DNA from 4 places in the Phormidesmis sp. 146-20 genome. Region 4 is predicted to be linked to each of the others. Evidence: predicted binding sites of a transcription regulator. Region 4 holds the regulator's gene; each other region holds the start of a gene.
The links. Region 4 encodes HrcA, which represses chaperone genes, less so after heat shock. Its sites were predicted from a motif close to ANTTAGCACTCNNNANTNNNGAGTGCTAANT; they were not measured.
Positions count from the first base shown of each region.

Region 1: a site for HrcA is predicted at 1,073-1,103, ahead of groES (co-chaperone GroES). Genes of this name have one in related genera too.
Region 2: a site for HrcA is predicted at 1,161-1,191, ahead of ACKFKH_RS32325 (M4 family metallopeptidase). Genes of this name have one in related genera too.
Region 3: a site for HrcA is predicted at 1,220-1,250, ahead of groL (chaperonin GroEL). Genes of this name have one in related genera too.

Region 1 covers NZ_JBJPHT010000004.1:78,774-80,958, forward strand. The annotation lists gene ACKFKH_RS05190 (CBASS cGAMP-activated phospholipase) at 1-999, shown strand, start outside; gene groES (co-chaperone GroES) at 1,336-1,647, shown strand; gene groL (chaperonin GroEL) at 1,718-2,185, shown strand, end outside.
Region 2 covers NZ_JBJPHT010000085.1:4,728-6,912, forward strand. The annotation lists gene ACKFKH_RS32320 (phycobilisome rod-core linker polypeptide) at 1-849, opposite strand, end outside; gene ACKFKH_RS32325 (M4 family metallopeptidase) at 1,253-2,185, shown strand, end outside.
Region 3 covers NZ_JBJPHT010000017.1:68,575-70,759, forward strand. The annotation lists gene ACKFKH_RS15460 (substrate-binding periplasmic protein) at 1-106, shown strand, start outside; gene ACKFKH_RS15465 (hypothetical protein) at 383-547, shown strand; gene ACKFKH_RS15470 (hypothetical protein) at 577-987, shown strand; gene groL (chaperonin GroEL) at 1,278-2,185, shown strand, end outside.
Region 4 covers NZ_JBJPHT010000015.1:2,457-4,641, forward strand. The annotation lists gene ACKFKH_RS13995 (response regulator) at 1-19, shown strand, start outside; gene hrcA (heat-inducible transcriptional repressor HrcA) at 214-1,290, opposite strand; gene ACKFKH_RS14005 (rhodanese-like domain-containing protein) at 1,656-2,009, opposite strand; gene ACKFKH_RS14010 (GspE/PulE family protein) at 2,082-2,185, opposite strand, start outside.

The sequences.
Region 1 (2,185 bases), on a different contig from region 4:
TCTCAGGTTTATCGGATTCTTTCTCTGAGTGGAGGGGGTGTCCGAGGGTTGATCACTGCTGTCTGGCTTAACCGTTTAGAGCAAAAACTGGGAAGGCCGATCGGACAGCTTTTTGATTTAATTGCAGGCACCTCAACCGGATCGCTGATTGCCTGTGCCTTATCAATGGGGATGAAAACTGAGACGATCGTTAAGATTTACCGCGATCGGGCCCAGGAGATTTTTCCAAATCCAGCGTCTCGCTTGTGGAGTCGGTTTGGTCGTACTTTTGACCAGGGTTTAGATGCTCCTCGCTATGAGAGCAAAGGGCTAGAACTGGTTTTGAGAAGCGTTTTTGGCGATGCTCGATTTGGCGATTTACGAGTGCCGACTTTGGTGACAAGCTACAATCTCGCCAGCCGTGAAGCGCTCGTGTTCAAAACGATTCCCAATGCTGGCTCACAGGTTTTAGCAGACACGTACCGAAAATATAATTCCTTTCCAGTTTGGGAGATTTGCAAAGCCTCCTCATCTGCACCCGTGTACTTTCCGGCTCACATCACTCAGATTGACGGGCGATCGGTGCCTTTAGTTGACGGCGGCGTAGTGGCTAACAACCCAACTGCCTGTGCGATCGCAGAAGGCGTGAGAATTAATGATGCGCGATCAGGTGATCAAAGAATTCCGCTAGAAAATTTTGTGGTGGCCTCCTTTGGCACAGGTCAAAGCAGCCGTCCAATTACGATCCGAGAATCGCAGGAGTGGGGCGCTCTAGAGTGGGCAATTCCGCTGATCGATGTGCTGTTTGATGGGTCAGCAGACGCGGTTGACTATATTGCTCGTCAGATCTTGCCAGACAATAACTATTTCCGATTTCAAACTCCCCTCGATAAGGCCTACGACGACATTGATCGCGCTGACACCACCAACCTCAATGCCCTGATCGGTGTGGCTCAAGACTATCTCGATCGAGAGGGCGACGCACTCTTAGATAAGCTGATCGTTTCCCTCAATCCCTAGAAGATCCTCGTTAGTCTGCCCGTTCGGGAACCCGTACAAGGGAAAAAGTTGCTTTGCGGGTCAACCTTCGGTAAATTAGCACTCAGGAGTCGAGAGTGCTAACTCAACGCTCAAAGTCATGTAGACTTGGAAACAGGGAGGAAAGATGAGGGATGAGGGATGAAGTAGATTCGTCGCTCGTAGCTGAATGGCAGTGCAGAGCTAACCACAAGCGAATCAAGCAAAATTCGTAGCTCACTTGATATTATTCATCCCTCATCCCTCCTTGCGAAAGCGGGGCAAAGCCCTCCCTCATCCCTTAACTTGTTCCTCATTTAGATAGTTTGGAGAATTTCTATGGCAGCCGTATCTCTGAGCGTGTCCACTGTCAAACCTTTGGGCGATCGCGTCTTCGTTAAGGTCAGTGCCGCAGAAGAAAAGACCGCAGGTGGCATTTTGTTACCCGACAACGCAAAAGAAAAGCCCCAAGTCGGCGAGATTGTTGCTGTGGGCCCCGGCAAGCGCAGCGATGATGGGTCTCGTCAAGAGCCAGAAGTCAAACTCGGTGACAAAGTTCTCTACTCAAAGTACGCCGGAACCGATATCAAACTCGGCACCGAAGAGTACGTCTTGTTGTCCGAAAAAGACATTTTGGCAGTCGTTGACTAGCTTTCGGCTGGTTTATCGCCTCAAAACGCTGACTACTCCCCAATCCCACCCACTCACGAGTAACTGAATCATGGCTAAACGCATTATCTACAACGAAAACGCCCGTCGTGCCCTCGAACGCGGTATGGACATTCTGGCCGAAGCCGTCGCCGTCACGCTTGGCCCCAAAGGCCGCAACGTCGTCTTGGAAAAGAAGTTTGGCGCACCCCAAATCGTCAATGACGGTGTGACGATCGCCAAAGAAATCGAACTCGAAGACCACGTTGAAAACACTGGCGTTGCGCTGATTCGTCAAGCCGCTTCTAAAACCAACGACGCAGCAGGCGACGGCACCACCACTGCAACGGTTTTGGCTCACGCAATGGTCAAAGAAGGCCTTCGCAACGTGGCAGCAGGTGCCAATGCGATCGCCCTCAAACGCGGCATCGACAAAGGAATCGGCTTCCTGGTTGAGCGAATTGCTGAACACGCTCGTCCGGTCGAAGACTCGAAGTCGATCGCTCAAGTCGGCGCTATCTCTGCCGGAAACGATGATGAA
Region 2 (2,185 bases), on a different contig from region 4:
CTCAGATGACCCCAACCCCGGCTTCATCGCATATTTGGGGCGACGCTCGGCAGCATTGGCGTAGATTTGAGGAAGCTGTAGACCTTGCTGATCGTTAGAAGAGCGCTGACGGAGCTTGGTCGAAGGGGTGGGCGCTTTGAATTCGCCAATCAGCACATCGAAGTATTGAGCGACGATTTCGGAAGCTTCGGCATCGTTGCGGAAGTAGTTGACCGAGGCGGCTTTCATCTCTTGGAGAGCCACGATCGTCGCTTCTCCAGAGCAAGCATTCTCGATAATTTCGCGCAAGCCTCGCACGTTGACCGAGATGATGTTGGGGTCGCCTGCGACGATCGCATAGGTGGTGTAGCGCAAAAACCAACTCAAGTCACGCAGCGATTTGGCCATATTGCTCGGGCCATATCGTGCAACGTTGATTGGTCGGAAGTTTGCCGGAATCGGGCCGCTACTCGGTGTCAAAAACAGGGCCCGTAGCCCGTCTAAAATACCGTTGCTGTTTCCACCCGCATAGGTTGCGGTTCCCAACTTCATGTTTTCTGCGGTGTCCATGACGGTGCCAGCCAGGCTCATCACAGGCTCTTCGGCAGGCTTTTCTAAAAAGGCCATCGGAGAGCCACCTGTAAAGATGCGATTGGCGGCCCGAGACACAATCAGCTCTGAGCTACGGGTCAACAACTCGGCGATCTCCAAGCGTTTTGCTCCAGAGACAAAGTAGCGAGCCAATTCGTCTAGCTCACCTCGGCCCAAGAAGCGGTCTTGCTGCTCGGCTTGAGAAATTGTTGCGACTGGGACTGTTTGGTAAAGTTGCGGGCGTGCAACTGAGCTTCCACCACTTGCCTTAACACTCATCGGATACTAAAGCTCCCGTTTACGGATCGTTACTGTATTAAATCTGACCAGAGTGTCACCTGGCACGGACTATTACCCGTTTATCGTAGAACTTTTGTTCTAGTTTGGGCAATAGAATCTATCGAATCAAACGACTACCCAGGGTCAACCACGCTCATTTTTAGATTAAAACGTTTCGGGTTCAAAGACTGATTTATTAAAAAGTGTGAAGAACCATTCTCTACGTTTATCAGAGCATCATAAAGCTATCTGGAAACTGTCTGAGAAGAGGTATAAGTTTTGTAACAAAGAAGAAGGAGTGAGACGTGAGGAGTGAGGAGTAAGGAGTGAGGAGTGAGGATAGAATACTTCCGGGTTCCTGAAGTTTTGGTGTTCTAAACATTAGGAGTGCATTTACATTATTATGCAGAGAAAGGATACGCGGAAGGAAACTAAGAACCTGCGGCACCTTTGCCGCTGCCCGATTTGCTGTATCTTGCCGCCCTATGTTACCGATCGTGTGATTCTCAATGGCACTCCAACTCAGCGCGAATGGGCTTTAGAAACATTAAGAGCGTCAGAGCAGTTTCGGGGCAGGCGTGAAGCGGTGGGTGGCATTCGATTGATGGCTCCGGTAGGGGTAAAGCGGCGGACGATTTTTGATGCCAAAAATTTAACAGATTTGCCCGGAACGTTGGTACGCAGTGAGGGCGATCCGGCGACGGGCGATTTGGCAGTGGATGAGGCTTACGATGGGTCGGGCGCGACTTATGACTTCTATGCCGAAGTGTTTCAGCGCAATTCGATCGACGGGCTGGGAATGCGTCTCGATTCGACGGTTCACTATGGTCAGAAGTATGACAACGCTTTTTGGAATGGGAGCCAGATGGTCTATGGCGATGGGGATGGGGAATTATTCGATCGCTTCACCAAATCGATTGATGTGATTGGTCATGAACTGACGCATGGTGTCACTCAAAATGAAGCAAATCTAACGTATCGAGGACAATCCGGAGCCTTGAACGAATCCTTTTCAGATGTGTTTGGCATTTTGATCAAACAGCGAGTTCTCAACCAAACGGCCGATCAATCAAATTGGATCATTGGAGAAGGGTTGTTTACTCCCAAAGTTAATGGTGCAGGCATTCGATCGATGAAGGCTCCTGGTACGGCCTATGACGATCGGGTGATTGGTAAAGATCCTCAGCCTGCTGACTTCAGAAATATATATACCGGAACGGCTGACAATGGCGGTGTTCATATCAATTCGGGTATTCCCAATCGGGCGTTTTATCTGACGGCAACGGCGATCGGGGGCTATGCCTGGGAGAAAGCCGGAAGAATCTGGTACATTGCG
Region 3 (2,185 bases), on a different contig from region 4:
TAATGAAAGCTTGAACGCGACGATCGCAGATGGCACAATGGCAAACATATGGGCCGAATGGATTCCCTGGAAACCGTTTCCATTTTCAAATTCAACAAATCGTTAAATTAGGCTAACCGTATTCTCAGATACAAACCTGTTATGACGAGTTGGATTTACTAGACACAACAAGCTTTAAACAACGCCAGCTTGATGAATTTTCACTTCGTTGTTTGGTACTTCTGCCCCCCAACCCCCCAATCTGGGGGACTTTAAAGCGAAATCTCTAGTCAAAGTCCCTCACTCGTGGGGGATTTAGGGGGCTGCCTGGATTAACAACCGTAGTGAAATTTATCGAATTCACGTTAAACAACAAACAAAACGTATCTCTGGGGGTTCGACCGTGACTGGAATTCTCACAAGAGCCGCCCTAACTGACCTCGAACAGTATGTCGCAGACGACGATCGCGCAGAACGAGTCAAACAGGTCAAAGCTAAGATCAAAGATCTGGGCATTCAATACATTTATTACCGGAATGGAGGGTTCCCGAACCCTCCATTCCGGTAAGTTCCTACCGTCGGCTGTGGGACACTGGATTGTGGGCACCCGTCTATTCAGATTGGGGCTATCAAAATCGTACTTGTGGTCTGCGGGTGTCGGCTCCCGGTCGGTTTGAATATCGGGCGGTCGATTCGATGGTCAATCCTTATCTCATGGCGGGGGCAATCCTCAAAGCCTTTGACGACGGGATCAAGCGCAACCTCGACCCCGGTGAGCCTGAGCAGCGAAATTTGTACGAAGCAATGGAAGCCGGAAAGCAAGTGAAAAAATTACCCATGTCTTTGGGTGAAGCGCTCGATCGTTTAGCGGATGACGACGTGATCAAATCCTCAATGCCAGGAGAAATGTATTCTCTCTACCACTGGTATAAGCGTGATGAATGGGAAAGATTCTTAGCCACAACCAGCAATTGGGACGTAGAAACCTATATGGATTGTTTGCCTTAGAGAATTGGAAAGTTATAGAACGCGATCGCGAGTGGGAATACGAATTCTAAGATCTCGATCGCCGCTCTTGATCAACGATTACCCTGACAATTGAGAAGACTAATTTGTAGCAATGACCCCCCTTACGACTTGAGTCACAGTTTTTTGTAGGAGACGTACGCTTCACCAGAGATAGATTCTCTATGCTTGTTGGGCGACAAATTGCCCTATTCGGTTTTCCGATCCAGATCTCGTTTAGCAGTCGATCGCTTAGAGTGCTAAATTGCTAGGTGGAGAACTGGGAGAAGAATATGGCAAAAATTATTGTCTTTGGTGAAGAATCTAGACAGTCGCTCGAACAAGGGGTCAACGCTCTGGCAGATGCCGTAAGGGTAACCCTTGGGCCCAAAGGGCGCAATGTCCTGCTAGAAAAGAAATTTGGCACGCCTCAGATTGTGAATGACGGCGTAACGATCGCCAAAGAAATCGAACTCGAAGACCCGCTCGAAAATGCAGGCGCTTCTCTGATTCGCGAAGTGGCTTCCAAAACCAAGGATTTGGCTGGAGATGGCACCACGACCGCAACCGTGCTCGCTCAAGCGATGATTCGAGAAGGTCTGAAAAACGTGGCAGCGGGGGCAAATCCGGTGAGTCTGCGCCGCGGTATCGAAAAAGCCATTGCCAAAATTGTGGTTGAAATCGAAGCCGTCGCCAAGCCCGTCGAAAACAACGAAATCGCTCAAGTCGCAACCGTCTCTTCAGGCAACGATGAAGAAGTGGGCGCGATGATTGCCGAAGCAATGGAAAAAGTGGGTCGTGATGGCGTGATCTCAGTCGAGGAATCCAAGTCACTCGCCACCGAGATGGAATTAGTCGAAGGGATGCAAATCGATCGCGGCTATCTCTCCCCCTACTTTGTCACCGACGTTGAGCGGCTGATTGCCGAACTCGAAAACGCTGTCATCCTACTCTGTGATAAAAAGATTAGCTCCATTCAAGATCTGATCCCGGTTTTAGAAAAGGTGGCTCGATCGGGTCAACCGCTCCTGATTATCGCCGAAGATGTCGAAGGAGAAGCGCTGGCAACGCTAGTGGTCAACCGTTTGCGTGGCGTATTGAATGTAACTGCGATCAAAGCGCCTGGGTTTGGCGAAAGACGTAAGTCAATGCTGCAAGACATCGCCGTTCTCACCAATGGTCAACTGATTTCTGAAGATAT
Region 4 (2,185 bases):
AAGTAGCGTCGATCGGTAGGACGATCGTTGATCGTGAATTGGTAAATTCTTCGCTTCGATATTTGACGCTTCTGCCCCAATCTGCCAATTCTAGAGGACTTTAAGAGAAGAATTTTGGTTCAAAGTCCCCTACTCGTGGGGGATTTAGGGGGCTGCCCGGATTTACAACCGTAGCGAGAAATACACTCATCCCTCATCCCTCATCCCTCATCCCTAACTCAGAGCGTCTGAAATGTAATCGGCGGTAGCTTCGACAAGGGCGATCGTATCTTCGTAGACCATGCGCGTCGGCCCCAACACACAAACACTTCCGACAGGGACAGTGCCACGACTATAGGTCGAAGAAATCAGCGTACAGGTGCGAATCGGCTCTAGCGAATTTTCGGAACCAATGCGAACGGTGACTCGTTTGCCCAACAGTTCAGAATCGGGTGGCTCGAAAATCAGGGGCATCAACTGATGTTGTTCTTCTTCGAGCAGGTGCATGATCGTTTTGATCTGGCTGAGTTCCGAAAATTCTGGCTGACGCAGCACTTCAGACACACCGCTGACCATAATCTGGGTAGGGGCTGATGATTTGGACAGACGGCGCGACAGATCTGTGACCAGCGAGGTGAGAAACTGACTGTAGCGATCGAACTCTCGCCCCAACTCACTCCAGTCTAAAGTCGCAATCTCAGCAGGCGATCGCCCCCGAAGCTGATCGTTCAAAAAGTTAGAGAGAATCTGCAACTCTCGTGCGACCAGTTCTGGATCGCCATCTTCCTCAACCTGCGGCAACTCCATCAAAACCGATTGCGTTTCGTAAGTATCGTTGACCACAATCAGCATGACGCGCTGGGGGTCGATTTGCACAAGCTGCAAGTGACGCAACTCGGTCGTCCGGCTAAAGGGCATCGTGATCAGCGTAATATAGCCACTCAACGTCGCCAAAATTTGAGCCGCCCCTTTAAGCAGCGCTTCAAAACTCCATTCGTCCCAATTGAGCCGACCTGTTAACAATTGCTCAACCTGATAGCTCAACTCGGTCGAAGGGGTAATTAGCTGATCAACATAGATGCGGTAGCCCGAATCAGACGGAATGCGCCCTGCCGAGGTGTGAGGCTGATAGAGCAATCCTGCTTTTTCTAAAAAGCCCATCGCATTGCGAATCGTCGCCGAACTAACGCTAAGTTGATATCCTTTCACGAGGGCCTCAGATCCGACAGGCTCGGCCGTCGCGATGTAGTGGCGCACCGTTGCCCAAAGAACTTGCTGCTGTCGATTCGTCAGATTCATGTGAGTAGACATTTTGAAAAGCTAAATCTTAAATCTCAGACTAGGATTCAGTCTCAGTCAGATACACCAATTGAACCTAAGATAGCAGATTCTTGATTTTGGCTTTTATTTGGGATCGCTGTGGTAGCAAACGCGGCAGGAAGACAGAAGAGACTTTAGACTTTGGACACAAGACAGGTCTACAAGGCCTTGGTTGGCGATCGAAGCGGTTCCCACATTCGTCAGCTTAAATTCTATGAGGTTCTTTCGCTTCGATCTTCAGCGCTTTTGCCCCCCAACTCCCCATTCTGGGGACTTCCGGACAATTTACGGCCTCCTCGCGCAGCGGATTACCCCCAAAGGGGGAACAGACTATCGAAGCTCTCCCTCATCCCTCGCTAATATCTGGGAATTGATCGATCCACGGCGATCGCATACGCATCAATCCCGCCCATAATATTCTTCACCTGCGTAAAGCCCTGTTGAATTAGCCATTGGCACATTTGCGCCGATCGCATTCCGTGATGACACAGCACCAACGTTTCTTTTTGAGGATCGAGACGAGTGTGAATCTCTTCAGACCATTCGGCGTAGTCGCTCAGGGGCAACACGATAAACCCAGGCAAGCCAGCCGTTTCGACTTCCCAAACTTCTCGCACATCGACAAGCTGTAAGTCTTGGGGATCGGCCAGCTTTTGGGCCAGTTCGGTGACGCTGATCTGAGAGAGCGGTTGACTGTCAAAGTTGGACATAGAGGACACTGGGGAAGCGATCGCTTCAACCAACGAGACATGGATACTGAAATCTTGACACAGCCTGCGCCCTCAACTGCCAGACGCATTCATCAATTTCTTTTTGGTGTGGGCTGGGCGAACTTCGCTTACTGTTGATTTGCGATAAAGCGAACTGTGAGGCAAAACGCGCAGCA